Regions from separate parts of the Dietzia sp. Die43 genome, predicted to be linked through region 1. Evidence: predicted binding sites of a transcription regulator. Region 1 holds the regulator's gene; the other holds the start of a gene.
The links. The regulator LexA, encoded in region 1, represses DNA repair genes until DNA is damaged. The targets are predictions, from matches to a motif close to CGAACANNTGTTCG.

Region 1 (7,042 bases):
CCGAGGACATCACCTCCGGCCGGCATCTGGAGTCCTGGTGGAAGAAGCGTGGTCATCGCGACCAGGAGGCCCTCCGTCTCACCCCCGAGGACATACGCACCTCCGAGGCGGTGCCCGATGCCGCCGATTTCCCGCCCCTCTGGCGTCAGGGAGAGCGGAGTTTCGAACTGCGGTACGCGTTCGATCCGGGCGTCACCACCGACGGGATCACGGTGCGCATCCCGCTGCCGCAGCTGTCCTCGGTCACCACCGCCGGGTTCGAATGGCTGGTGCCGGGGCTGCGGGAGGAACTCTATACGGAAATGCTCCGCACGCTGCCCAAGTATCTGCGTCGACTGTGTTCTCCGCCCGCCGAGTTCGCGTCGCTGTTGGCGGGAGACGTCTCGCCCCGGTCCGCCCCGTTGTCCGTCGCGCTCGCGCGGGCGCTGTCTGCTCGGATCGGTACCACGGTCGACCCGCGTGACTTCGATCAGAACCAGCTACCGGGCCATCTCCGGATGCGTTTCGAGGTGGTCGACGGGGACGAGGTCGTGGCCTCCGGAACAGATCTCGCGCAGTTGAGGACCCGGTTGGTGGACAGGGTACGGGCGACCCTCAACGCCCGTCTGGTACCCGGCAAGGGGCCCTACCGGGAGTGGACATCCGATACCATCGGCGACCTCCCGCAGTCGGTCACCGGCTCGGTGGACGGGGTCGAGGTGACCGTCTACCCCGCCCTGCGTGTCGGTGGGGACGGAATCCACCTCGTGGCGTGCGCCACGGAGGACGAGCGTCGATCCACTCAGGCGTCGGCGGTGCTCACGCTGGTCTCGGCAGGCCTGGTCTCCGCGGCGTCGATTCTGCGCGGCCGTCCGGTCCAGCAGCGACTCGCGCTCACCCAGTACCCGCACGGCGGGATGGAATCCCTGGTGTCGGATGCCTCGCTCGCCGCGAGTGGGCGGATCATCGCCCGGCGAAAGGGCGCACCGGTTCTCACGGTCGCGGAGTTCCACGAACTCCAGGTCACTGCGCGGGCGGAGGTCCCCGGTGCGGTGGCGTCCGCGATCTCGTCGGCGGTTCCCGCGCTGATGTCCGCCCAGTCCGTGTCGGGCCGTCTGGCGGAGGCGCCGGCAGACGTCGCCGACGAGGTCCGTCCTTCACTGGACTTCCTCGTCGGGCGCGGATTCCTCGCGCGCCATCCCTCGGATGTGCTTCCACATCTGGAGCGACATGTACGGGCAATCGGCCTCCGGTTGGACCTCGCCGAGAAGTCACCCGCCCGGCACGGCGAACTCACGGCGAAGCTGAACCGCTCCGAGTCGATCGTCGAGGAGGCGTGCGCCGCGCTGCGACAGCGGCCGGGTGGCGCACGGGCGTGCCGGGACCTGCGGTGGATGCTCGCCGAGTACCGGGTGGGACTGTTCGCGCAGTCGCTTGGTACCGCCCGGCCGGTATCGGCAGAGCGGATCGACAAGGCGGTGGCGGCTGCGCTCGCCCCGCGGTCGTCCCGATGATGCCGCGTGGTCAGCGGCTCGCGCGGCGCTCCCGGAGGGCGATGATCTCGCGTTCGAAGTCGTCGGCCGAGCTGAACTGCTTGTACACGGACGCGAACCGCAGGTAGGCGACTTCGTCCAGATCCTGCAGAGGGCCCAGGATGGCGAGCCCGATCTCGTGGGCGGGAACCTCGGACGCACCGCCGGATCTCACAGCGTCCTCGACCTGTTGGGCGAGGCGACGCAGAGCGTCCTCGTCAACCGATCGTCCCTGGCACGCGCGGCGGACACCGCGGACGACCTTGTCCCGACTGAACGCCTCGGTCACCCCGTTACGTTTGAGAACCGTCAGCAGAGGCGTCTCCAGCGTCGTGAACCGGTGTCCACACCGGGGGCACTCCCGGCGACGCCGGATCGCCTGACCCTCGTCGACGGATCGTGAGTCGATTACCCGGGAGTCCTCGTGGTGGCATGTCGGGCAGTACATTCCCGTGGGGCCCTTCGTCGACCGGAGTTCACGCGTCCCGGATCGTGCCTGACGAAACGCGGGGGCGGTAGACCACCGCCCACGGTCCATTCTAGGAGGCCCGCTGCCCGGTCACGCGTAGGCGGGTCCACCGAGGAAGGCCACTGCGAGAAGCATGATCACGCCGAATGCGATCCCGCACGCCAGTAGCGCCCAGGCCGGCACGTCGTCGACGACCCCGGTGGACACCGGTGCCTCGACGTGGCACGCCCGCACGCGGTCCGTGGAGACCGGGCGCACGAGCACACGGCGACCCGGGGCGACCGACGTGACGGCGGCCGGACGGGCGGCTATCCGCGGCCGATCGAGATACTCCGCGCGCGAGGACGTGACGGCGGGCCGACTGCCCTCCGGTCGGGCCAGGGTGCGTCGCGGCGCACGGGTGGACCGCACCGACACGTCACCGGGCCGGTCGAGGTGCGCGACCCGTCCACGATGGTCGTCGGGGCAGACCTCGGTCCACCGCGCGGCCGGACGTGTGTGGGACTGAAGCTCGACAACGGTCATGGTGGCTCCCTACTCGATACGGTGTGCGATGGTGCTTCGCACACCTGTATGTGTTCCTCAGTACATCTGTTCGAATCCGAACTCCCCTAGAGTTGTATCACGCGACTCCGACATGGTCACGATTCACAGAGGAATTTCTTCGAACACCTGTGTGGCGCGCCGCAGTCCTTGGCACTAGGGTGTAGACAGATCACAACGTCGAACATCCATTCGCCGAAGGGACCACACGAGATGCCGAAGCCCGATTTCGAGTCACTGACGGACCGACAGAAGAGCGTTCTGCTCCACATCCACGACACCGTCAAGGAGCGTGGTTATCCGCCGAGCATCCGGGAGATCGGGGACGCGGTCGGCTTGCAGTCCACGTCGTCGGTGGCGCATCAACTCCGCACGCTGGAGAAGAAGGGCTTCCTGACGCGGGATCCGCACAAGCCGCGGGCGGTCGACGTCCACGGTGTCCCGGGGCAGAAGTCACGGGGCCGTCGCTCACCTGCTCCGGAGCCCCAGCGTCCGGGCGGAGCGGTCGAGCCCGTTTACGTCCCCGTGCTCGGCCGGATCGCGGCGGGCGGGCCCATCCTCGCGGAGCAAGCCGTCGAGGAGATCTTCCCCCTGCCGTCGGACCTCGTCGGCTCAGGTGATCTGTTCATGCTCAAGGTCGTGGGCGAGTCGATGATCGACGCCGCCATCTGCGATGGCGACTACGTGGTGGTCAGGCGGCAGAACGTCGCGGACAACGGGGAGATCGTCGCCGCCATGATCGACGGGGAGGCGACGGTCAAGACTTTCCGGAACGACTCGAGCGGAGTCTGGTTGCTGCCCCACAATCCGTCGTTCAGCCCGATTCCGGGCGAGCACGCGACGATCCTGGGCAAGGTCGTGACAGTGTTCCGGAAACTCTGAGTCCCGGTTCGAACGACGCGCCGCCCGTCCCCGCAGGGGTCAGGCGGCGCCGTCATGTGGACCGCGGGCGGCGAACTCGTCCAGTTCGCCGGCCACGGACGCGGGCAGTCGGACCACCAGCCGGGTTCCGTCCTGGGTGTGTTCCTCCTCGACCACCGCGCCCTCGGCGTGGACCCGCGACACCACGTCCCCGCGGGAGTACGGGACGGACAGGGTCACCTCGGTGTCCCCGGAGGCGACGATCTGCGTGATTCGCTCGAGGAGTTCGTCGACACCCTGCCCGGTGACCGCCGAGACGAACACGGCGTCGGGCAGCGCGTGGTGCAACTCGGTGAGGACCACGGGATCCGCGGCGTCGATCTTGTTGATCACCAGGAGTTCCCGAGGCCGCTCCGCGTTCTGCTCCTCGACCACCTCGTTGATCACCTTGCGCACCGCCTCGATCTGGCGGAGCGGGAAGGCATCCGAACCATCCACGACGTGGAGGAGCAACTCGGAGTCGACGACCTCTTCCAGTGTGGACCTGAACGCCTCGACCAACTGGGTCGGCAGGTGTCGGACGAATCCCACGGTGTCCGTGAAGACGACTGCTCTGCCGTCAGGCAACTCGGCCTTGCGCGTGGTCGGGTCGAGTGTGGCGAACAGGGCGTTCTGAACCAGGACGCCGGCTCCGGTGATCCTGTTGAGCAGGCTCGACTTCCCGGCGTTCGTGTATCCGGCGATGGCGATGGATGGCACCGGAGTGGAACGCCGTCGGTGCCGTTTGGTGTCCCGGGCCTGCTTCATACCCTTGATGTCCCGGCGCAGACGGGCCATCCGCTCGCGGATCCGACGCCGATCGGTCTCGATCTTGGTCTCACCCGGGCCACGGAGGCCGACGCCGCCGTTGCTCCCGGCACGACCGCCCGCCTGGCGGGACAGCGACTCGCCCCACCCACGCAGACGGGGGAGCATGTACTCCATCTGGGCGAGGGTCACCTGGGCCTTGCCCTCACGGCTGGTGGCGTGCTGCGCGAAGATGTCGAGGATCAGCGCGGTACGGTCGATGACCTTCACGTTGACCGCCTTCTCCAGCGCGAGCAACTGTCCAGGGGTGAGTTCGCCGTCGCAGATGACGGTGTCCGCGCCGGTCGCGGCGATCACGTCCTTGAGGACGCTGACCTTGCCCGACCCGATGTATGTGGCGGCATCGGGCTTGTCGCGGCGCTGGATGAGCGCATCGCAGACCTCCGATCCCGCGGTCTCGGCGAGCTGGGCGAGCTCGTCCATCGCGGCGTCCGCCTGCGCGGCGGACCCTTCGGTCCAGACACCGACGAGCACGACCCGTTCGAGTCGGAGCTGGCGGTACTCGGCGTCGTTGACGTCCTGGAGTTCGGTGGAGAGCCCCGCCACCCGGCGCATCGAGGATCTCTCCTCGAGCTGGAAATCACCGATGGACGGATCGAGGTCGCGTGTCGGCCGGTCAGCGGCCGTGTGATCAGTAGTCATTCGGGTTCATCTTCTCACACCGGGCCCCCCGGTGTCCCGTGCGAGACGGTGTGCTACCGACCACGGTGGTAATGACCGCGGGCGACGAGTGTGGACGGCCCGGTGAGCGAGGACCCGGCCTCGGTGAGTGAGACCTCCACCTCGCCGCCGGGGACCACCACGACGACGTCGCCCGTCGCCTCCCCCGAGTCTGCCAGCGCGGCGACCGCGGTCGCGACGATTCCGGTTCCGCAGGACATGGTCTCCCCTGATCCCCGCTCGTGGACCCGCATGGAGACCCGACCGTCAACCATCGGGGTGGCGATCTCGACGTTGACGCCGTCGGGGAAGAAGTCTCGGTCATACACCGGGGCCTCCTGCACCGGCAGCCCGGCGAGGCCCGCGGCGTCCAGATCGGGGACCACACAGGCGAGGTGCGGATTGCCCATGTCGACGGCGAGTCCCGCGAAGGTCCGGCCACCGACCTCCGCCGAGGACAGGCCCAGCAGACGCGGCTCCCCCATGTCCACCCGCACCACCGCGTCAACACCCGAGTGTGAGAGGACCTCGGCGGGGCGGGCCCCTGACCGCGTGCCCACCGGGATCGAGCCGGCCTCCGCTCTCCCGGTCGCGACGAGGGCGTGGGCGAAGACCCGGACCCCGTTGCCGCACATCTCCGCGATGGAACCATCGGCGTTGCGGTAGTCCATGAACCAGTCCGCACCGTCCACGCCGGGCGGCAGGGTCGCGAGCACGCCGCGGCCGACGAGGGCTCCGGCGGTCGCGATCCGCAGGACTCCGTCGGCGCCGATTCCGCCACGCCGATCGCACAGTGCTCGTACGAGGTCCACGTCGAGGTCCAGGTCGGCCTGATCGTCCGGGAGGATCACGAAGTCGTTGAGGGTGCCGTGGCCCTTGAGGAAGGCGATACCGTCGGGCTGCGAGGCCTGGCGCGTCGAAGTCATGGCGAAATCGTACTCGCCGGCGGGGACCGTTCCGCACCGTGGAAATGTCGGATGATGCCGGACGGTACGCCCACTAGAGTCGGCCTGGAGAACGGTCCCCTACCTCCAGGAGAGCATCGATGTCCGAACGCATCACTGTCGGCGGAATCCAGGTCGACGAGGTCCTGTACGACTTCGTCAACTCCCAGGCGATCCCGGGCACCGGGGTCGATCCCGACGCGTTCTGGGCGGGCGCCTCCGAGATCTTCACCGAGCTGGCCCCCCGCAATCGCGAACTGCTCGACACCCGCGACCGGTTGCAGTCCCGGATCGACGCCTGGCACCACGAGAACCCGGCGCCGATCGACCCGGGCGCCTACAAGGCGTTCCTGCAGGAGATCGGGTACCTGGTGCCCGAGCCCGAGTCCGTCTCCGTCACGACCGAGAACGTCGACGCGGAGATCGCCACGGTCGCCGGCCCGCAGCTCGTCGTGCCGGTCATGAACGCCCGGTTCGCGATCAACGCGGGTAACGCCCGCTGGGGTTCGCTCTACGATGCCCTCTACGGCACCGACGCGATCCCGGAGTCCGACGGCGCCGAGCAGGGCTCGGGGTACAACAAGGTCCGCGGCGACAAGGTCATCGACTGGGCCCGTGAATTCCTCGACGACGCCGCACCGCTGGCGTCGGGCAGCCACGTGGGATCCACGGCCTACGCCGTGGTCGACGGAGGCCTGCAGGTGACCGTGTCCGACGGGTCGAGCACCCGGTTGGCGGCCCCGGAGAAGTTCGTGGGCTACCTCGGCGAGCCCTCGAGCCCGTCCTCGGTCCTGCTGTGCAACAACGGTCTGCACATCGAGATCCAGATCGACCCGGACTCCCCCATCGGCTCGACCGACGGCGCCGGCGTCAAGGACGTCGTCCTGGAGTCCGCCGTCTCCACCATCATGGATTTCGAGGACTCGGTCGCCGCCGTCGACGCCGAGGACAAGACCCAGGGCTACAGCAACTGGCTGGGGCTCATGAAGGGAGACCTGTCCGAGGAGATCACCAAGGGCGACAAGACCTTCACCCGTGTCCTCAACGACGACCGGGTCTTCACCGCGCCCGACGGTTCGGGTGAGGTCCGTCTCCACGGCCGCTCGATGCTGTTCGTGCGTAACGTCGGCCACCTGATGACCAACCCGGCCGTGCTCGACGCGGACGGCAACGAGATGCCCGAGGGC
Region 2 (7,042 bases), on a different contig from region 1:
GTCCGAGGGCGGCGGCTCTGTCCGCGGTGGTGACGATGCACATCGCGGCTCCGTCGTTCTGGCCGGAGGCGTTCCCGGCGGTCACGGTGGCCTCGGGGTCGGTGCGGCCCATGATGGGTCGCAGGCGCGCCAGCGCCTCGACGGAACTGTCGGCACGGGGATGCTCGTCGGTGTCGACGACGAGGTCCTCACCCTTGCGCTGCGGAACGGTCACCGGGACGATCTCCTCGGCGAACGCCCCGGACTCCTGCGCCGCCACGGCCCGCTGGTGGGACTGCACGGCCAACCGGTCCTGCTCGTCCCGGCTGATGCCGTACTCACGACGGAGGTTCTCGGCGGTCTCGATCATCCCGCCGTCGATGATGTGCGAGCGTCCGCCGACGGTCGTGCGAGCCCGGCCGAGACGGTCGACCAGCGAGATCCCGTCCCCGCGGATGCCCCAGCGGGGGCTCGGGGAAGCGTAGAACTCCACCTGGCTCATCGACTCGACGCCGCCGGCGACCACGAGGTCCATGCCGCCGGAGGCGACCTGGAGTGCGCCGGTGATGATCGCCTGGAGTCCGGAGCCGCAGCGCCGGTCGAGTTGCATGCCCGGCACGTCGATCCCCAGGGGGGAGTCGAGTGCGGCGATGCGGCCGATGGCGGGCCCCTCGCCGTTCGGGGAGCCCTGTCCCAGCACCACGTCGTCGACGTCGGCTCCGGTCAGGCCGGTGCGCTCGACGAGGGCGGTGAGCAGGTCGGTGGCCAGGGTGTTCGCGTCCAGGTCGCGGAACACCCCGCCGAAGCGTCCCACGGGGGTGCGCAGGGGTTGGCAGATGACGACGTCACGCATGGGGTTCCTTCGTTCGGGTTCAGCGGTTGACTATGGCGAGGTCCGCCGACAGTGCGCGGGCGGTGGCCAGCAGTTCGGGGATGACCTCGTCGTCGAGTTGGGTGGGGGAGTAGCGGGCGGCGTGGGTGGAGACGTTGAGGGCGGCGCTGACCGCGCCGTGGCGGTCGTGGACCGGGGCGGCCACCGAGCGCAGGCCGGGCTCGAGTTCCTGGTCGACGACGCACCACCCGCGCTCGGCCACCCGCGAGAGCTCCGCGCGGAGCGCTGACTCGTCGGCGAGGCCGTGGGGGGTGAGCGCCCGCAGGTCCGTCGCGGCGAGGTAGGCGTCGAGGTCCTCGGCGGGGAGCGAGGCGAGCAGGACCCGCCCCATCGATGTGGCGTAGGCGGGGAACCGGGTTCCGATGGTGATGCCGATGGTCATGATGCGACGCACCTGGACGCGCCCCACGTAGACGATGTCGGGGCCGTCGAGGACCGCCACGGACGAGGATTCGCCGAGCCGCGAGCTGAGCTTCTCCAGGTGCGGTTGGGCGAGATCGGTCAGCGGGAGCGCCGACAGGTAGCTGTACCCGAGGTCGAGGACCCGGGGGGTGAGCCAGAAGACAGAGTCGGCCGTGTCCACGTAGCCCAGTTCGACGAGGGTGTGGAGGAAGCGGCGGGCGGTCGCCCGGGTCAGGCCGGTGTTGCGCGCGACGTCACTGAGGGTCTGGCGGGGCTGGCGGGCGTCGAATGCCCGGATGACCGCCAGGCCGCGCGCGAGCGACTGGACGAAGTCGGGGGAGGCCGGGCGGTCCCCGCCGTCGTCCACGGACCCGGCCGGGGTCGACACCACGTCGGGGCGGGTCACGCCGCGCCCGTGTTCCGTGCGGCGTCGAGGTGTCGGCGGAGCACGTCGGTGATGCGGTCCGGGATCTCGACGGTGGGCACGTGGGCCGCCGGGGAGACGACGACGAAGTCCGCTCCGGGCACCCCGTCGGCGATCTCGCGCAGTACCTCCGGGGGAGTGGAGGGGTCTTCTTCCCCGGCGAGCACGAGGGTGGGGCAGGAGATCCGACCCAGCTCGGCGCGGTTGTCCCAGCCGGCCAGCGCGTCGCAGCAGGAGGCGTATCCCTCGGCCGGGGTGCCCAGGACCATCTCACGGAGCCCGGCGACCAGCTCGGGCTCGGCCTCGGCCCGCGCGGCGGTGATCCACCGTGCGACGACGGCGTCGGCGACCGCGGCCGTCCCGCCCTCGCGGACCGCGGCGGCGCGATCGGCCCAGCCGGACGGTTCACCGAACTTCGCGGCGGTGCACAGGAGGGCGGTGGAGAGCACGCGGGTGGGCTCGTGGACGGCGAGCCACTGGGCCACCGCGCCACCGAGCGACAACCCGGCCACGTGGAACCGGTCGACGTCGAGCGAGTCGAGCAGGGCCAGAACGTCGGCGGCCAGGTCGGCGATCGTGCACGGCCCGGGGACGACCTCGGACGTGCCGTGGCCCCGGTGGTCCACCGCGACCACGGTGTGGTCGCGGGACAGGTCCCGGACCTGCGCGTCCCACATCGAACGGTCGGACCCGAGTGATCCGAGGAGGACGAGGACGGGGGTGTCGGCGGACCGGGGTCCGCTGACCTCGTGGGACAGGGTGGCGGGCATGGTGTCGGTCCTCTCGTGCGTCTGGTTTCCGGTTCGGGACCACGATACGCGGAGATCGTGCGAAGGGCGAACACTTGTACAAGATGCGAACACCGGATAGGGTTCGTGACATGACCAACAAGATCTTCTCGTCGGCCGCGGACGCGGTCGCGGACATCCCCGACGGTGCCTCCCTGGCCGTGGGCGGGTTCGGTCTGGTCGGCATCCCCGCCGTCCTCATCGACGCGCTCCTCGAGCAGGGCGCCACCGACCTGAGCACGGTGAGCAACAACTGCGGCACCGACGGTTTCGGCCTGGGCAAGCTTCTGGAATCGCACCGGATCACCCGGACCACGGCCTCGTATGTCGGCGCCAACAAGGAGTTCGCCCGCCAGTACCTCTCCGGCGAGCTCGAGGTGGAGCTCACGCCGCAGGGCACGCTCGCCGAGCGCATGCGGGCCGGAGGCGCCGGCATCCCCGCCTTCTACACCCCGGCCGGCGTCGGCACGATGGTCGCCGACGGGGGCCTGCCGCTGCGTTATGACGGCGAGGGGGGCGTCGCCAAGGCGTCCGAGCCCAAGGAGGTCCGGGTCTTCGACGGCGAACAGTACGTCCTCGAGCGCGGGATCGTCACCGACTTCGCCCTGGTCCACGCCCACAGGGCCGACACCGTGGGCAACCTGCAGTTCCGTGGGACGGCTCGCAACTTCAACCCGGACGTGGCCATGGCCGGTCGGATCACGATCGTGCAGGCCGAGGAGGTCGTCGAGCCGGGCGGGATCGACCCGGCCAACGTCCACATCCCCGGCATCTTCGTCCAACGGATTGTCGAGGTCGGCCGCCAGGAGACCGGCGTCGAGATCCGCACCACCAGGGAGGCCTGAGCCATGAGCTGGACCCACGAGCAGATGGCGGCTCGCATCGCCGCGGATTTCACCGACGGCCAGTACGTCAACCTCGGTATCGGTATGCCCACCCTCATCCCCGGATATCTTCCCGAGAGTGTGCAGGTGACCCTCCACTCGGAGAACGGCATCCTCGGCGTCGGGCCGTACCCGACGGACGACGAGCTCGACCCCGAGATGATCAACGCAGGCAAGGAGACCATCACCGCCGAGGCGGGGGCGGCGTTCTTCTCGTCGTCGGAGTCCTTCGCCATGATCCGCGGCGGTCACGTCGACGTCGCCGTCCTCGGCGCTATGCAGGTCTCGCAGTCCGGCGACCTGTCCAACTGGATGGTCCCCGGCGCCATGGTCAAGGGCATGGGCGGTGCGATGGACCTCGTCCACGGCGCCGACCGCGTGATCGTGATGATGGACCACGTCACCCGCAAGGGCGACCTCAAGCTCATGCAGGAGAACACGCTCCCGTACACGGGCAAGGGCTGCGTCCAGCGGGTCGTCACCGACCTGTGCGTCCTCGACATCGCGCCGGAGGGCTTCCGACTCGTCGAACTGGCGCCGGACGTGACCATCGACGAGGTCCGCCGGAAGACGGGCGCCGAGATCCACGCCTGAGTCGACGCTCGGGTGGACGTCAGGTGTACACCGCCCGCGGAGGCGGGAGGCGGGGTCGGATTCTCACTACTGTGGGAACCGACCCCGTCGTCGTCCCCGGAAGGTCCGTCCCACATGAGCACCTCCACCCCGGTCACCGCCACCCCGGCCACCGTGACCGTCACCGGCGCCGCCGGAAAGATCGCCTACTCGTTGCTGTTCCGTCTCGCCTCCGGGCTGGTGTTCGGGCCCGGGACCCCGGTCCGCCTGCGTCTGCTCGACATCCCGTCGGCCGTGGTCGCGGCGGAGGGCGTCGCGATGGAGATCGAGGACTGCGCTCTCCCGCTGGTCGAGTCGATCGAGATCACCGACGACGTGGACACCGCGTTCGACGGCGCCAACGCGGCATTCCTGGTGGGCGCCAGGCCGCGCGGCAAGGGGATGGAGCGCGCCGACCTGCTCACCGCCAACGGGGCGATCTTCCGGGAACAGGGCCGCGCCATCAACGCCCACGCCGCCGACGACGTGCGGGTGGTGGTGGTGGGCAACCCCGCCAACACCAACGCCTACATCGCCCACCGACACGCGCCCGACGTCCCCGCCGGTCGCTTCACCGCCCTGATGCGGCTCGACCACAACCGCGCGCTCAGCCAGCTCGCCACCCGGCTGGGAGCGCCGGTCGCCGACCTGGACGGGGTGGTGGTCTGGGGCAACCACTCGGCCACCCAGTTCCCCGACGTGTCGTACCTGACGCGACGAGGCGAGCCGGTCACCTCCGGGCTCGACGAGGAGTGGTTGGCCGACACGTTCATCCCACGGGTCGCGAACCGGGGAGCCGAGATCATCTCGGTGCGCGGATCGTCGTCGGCCGCCTCGGCCGCCGGCGCGGCGGTCGACCAGATGCGCGACTGGGTGCACGGCACCAGTGGGGAGAGCTGGACCACGGTCGCACTGCCGTCGGAGGGGCAGTACGGCACCGTGCCGGGTGTGGTGACGGGGTTGCCCTGCCGCAGCCGCGGCGCGGAGTGGGAGGTCGTCGAAGGACTGGCGATCGGGGACTTCCAACGAGCCCGCATCGACGCGTCGGTGGCGGAGCTGGTCTCGGAGCGTGACGCCGTTCACGGACTGGGACTGGCCGACTGACCTCGGGTGCACCGGGGCTGACGGCGTGTGCCGGGCCCCGGCGTCCACGGCCTAGGATGGTCGGGTGACGACTCCAGCTTCTGCCTCCCCGAACACCGACCGCGCGGACGCCCTGCCCGCCTCCTGGAACCCAGGTGAGGTGGAAGGCGGGCTGTACCAGCGCTGGGTGGAGGCCGGCTACTTCGAGGCCGACCCGTCCAGCGACAAGCCCGCCTACTCGGTGGTGTTGCCGCCGCCCAACGTCACGGGCAGCCTGCACATGGGCCACGCGCTCGACCACACCCTCATGGACGTGCTCACGCGGCGCAAGCGCATGCAGGGCTTCGAGGTCCTGTGGCTGCCCGGCATGGACCATGCCGGGATCGCCACGCAGACCCTCGTGGACCGCAAGCTCCGCGACGAGGGGATCGACCGCCACGAGATCGGCCGCGACGCGTTCATCGAGAAGGTCTGGGAATGGAAGCGCGAGTCCGGTGGGACCATCGGGGAGCAGATGCGTCGCCTCGGCGACGGTGTCGACTGGTCGCGTGAGCGGTTCACCCTCGACGACGGACTGTCGCGCGCGGTGCAGACCATCTTCAAGGAGCTCTACGACAGCGGTCTGATCTACCGCGCCGAGCGACTGGTCAACTGGTCGCCCACCCTGCAGACCGCGATCTCGGACATCGAGGTCAAGTACGCGGACGTCGAGGGCGAGCTGGTGAGCTTCCGCTACGGCTCGATGGACGATTCCGAGCCGCACCTGGTCGTGGCCACGACCCGGCTCGAGACGATGCTCGGTGACACCGCGATCGCCGTCCATCCCTCCGACGAGCGCTACGCGCACCTGGTGGGCACCGAGATCCCGCACCCGTTCCGGGACGGGTGGACCATGCGAGTGGTCGCGGACGACTATGTCGATCCCGAGTTCGGGACCGGCGCGGTGAAGGTCACGCCCGCGCACGACCCCAACGACTTCGCGATCGGCCAGCGTCACGGCCTCGAGATGCCCACGATCATGGACGCCACCGGCCACATCACCGGGACCGGGACCCGCTACGACGGCATGGACCGTTTCGACGCCCGCAAGGCCGTCCGGGAGGACCTCGCCGAGCAGGGGCGCATCGTCAAGGAGGTGCGTCCGTACCTGCACTCGGTGGGCCACTCCGAACGGTCCGGCGAGCCGATCGAGCCGCGGCTGTCGCTCCAGTGGTGGGTGCGGGTCGAGGAACTGGCGAGGATGGCCGGGGACGCCGTGCGCGACGGTGACACGGTGATCCACCCGACGAGCCAGGAACCGCGCTGGTTCGACTGGGTCGACGACATGCACGACTGGTGCATCTCCCGCCAACTGTGGTGGGGTCACCGCATCCCGATCTGGTACGGCCCCGACGGCGACGTGGTCTGCGTGGGACCAGGCGAGGAGCCGCCCGCCGGATACACCCAGGACACCGACGTGCTCGACACGTGGTTCTCCTCCGGACTGTGGCCGTTCTCCACCATGGGCTGGCCCGATCGCACCGCCGACCTCGAGCGGTTCTACCCGACGTCCGTCCTGGTCACCGGGTACGACATCCTCTTCTTCTGGGTGGCGCGGATGATGATGTTCGGCACCTTCGTGGGCCGGACCCTCACCGGCGACAAGGCCGCTCCGGGGAAGGTTCCGTTCACCGACGTCTTCCTCCACGGCCTCGTGCGCGACGAGCACGGCCAGAAGATGTCCAAGTCCAAGGGCAACGGCATCGACCCGCTCGACTGGGTGGACCGCTTCGGCGCCGACGGCCTGCGCTTCACCCTGGCCCGCGGGGCCAGCCCGGGCGGCGACCTGTCGGTCGGGGATGACGCCGCCCAGGCGTCGCGCAACTTCGCCACCAAGCTGTTCAACGCCACCCGCTTCGCGCTGATGAACGGGGCGAAGGTGGGCGAGCTGCCCGCCGCGTCCGCGCTCACCGACGCCGACCGGTGGATCCTGCACCGC

Region 2: a site for LexA is predicted at 2,554-2,567, ahead of NR111_RS10115 (CoA transferase subunit A). Genes of this name have one in related genera too.

What each region holds. Positions count from the first base shown of each region.
Region 1 covers NZ_JALJRF010000001.1:208,444-215,485, forward strand. The annotation lists gene hrpA (ATP-dependent RNA helicase HrpA) at 1-1,493, shown strand, start outside; gene nrdR (transcriptional regulator NrdR) at 1,504-1,959, opposite strand; gene NR111_RS00990 (hypothetical protein) at 2,071-2,505, opposite strand; gene lexA (transcriptional repressor LexA) at 2,695-3,405, shown strand; gene hflX (GTPase HflX) at 3,445-4,893, opposite strand; gene dapF (diaminopimelate epimerase) at 4,947-5,837, opposite strand; gene NR111_RS01010 (malate synthase G) at 5,957-7,042, shown strand, end outside.
Region 2 covers NZ_JALJRF010000010.1:69,887-76,928, reverse strand. The annotation lists gene NR111_RS10130 (acetyl-CoA C-acetyltransferase) at 1-832, opposite strand, end outside; gene NR111_RS10125 (IclR family transcriptional regulator) at 852-1,640, opposite strand; gene pcaD (3-oxoadipate enol-lactonase) at 1,676-2,467, opposite strand; gene NR111_RS10115 (CoA transferase subunit A) at 2,578-3,330, shown strand; gene NR111_RS10110 (3-oxoacid CoA-transferase subunit B) at 3,334-3,963, shown strand; gene NR111_RS10105 (malate dehydrogenase) at 4,078-5,085, shown strand; gene NR111_RS10100 (valine--tRNA ligase) at 5,150-7,042, shown strand, end outside.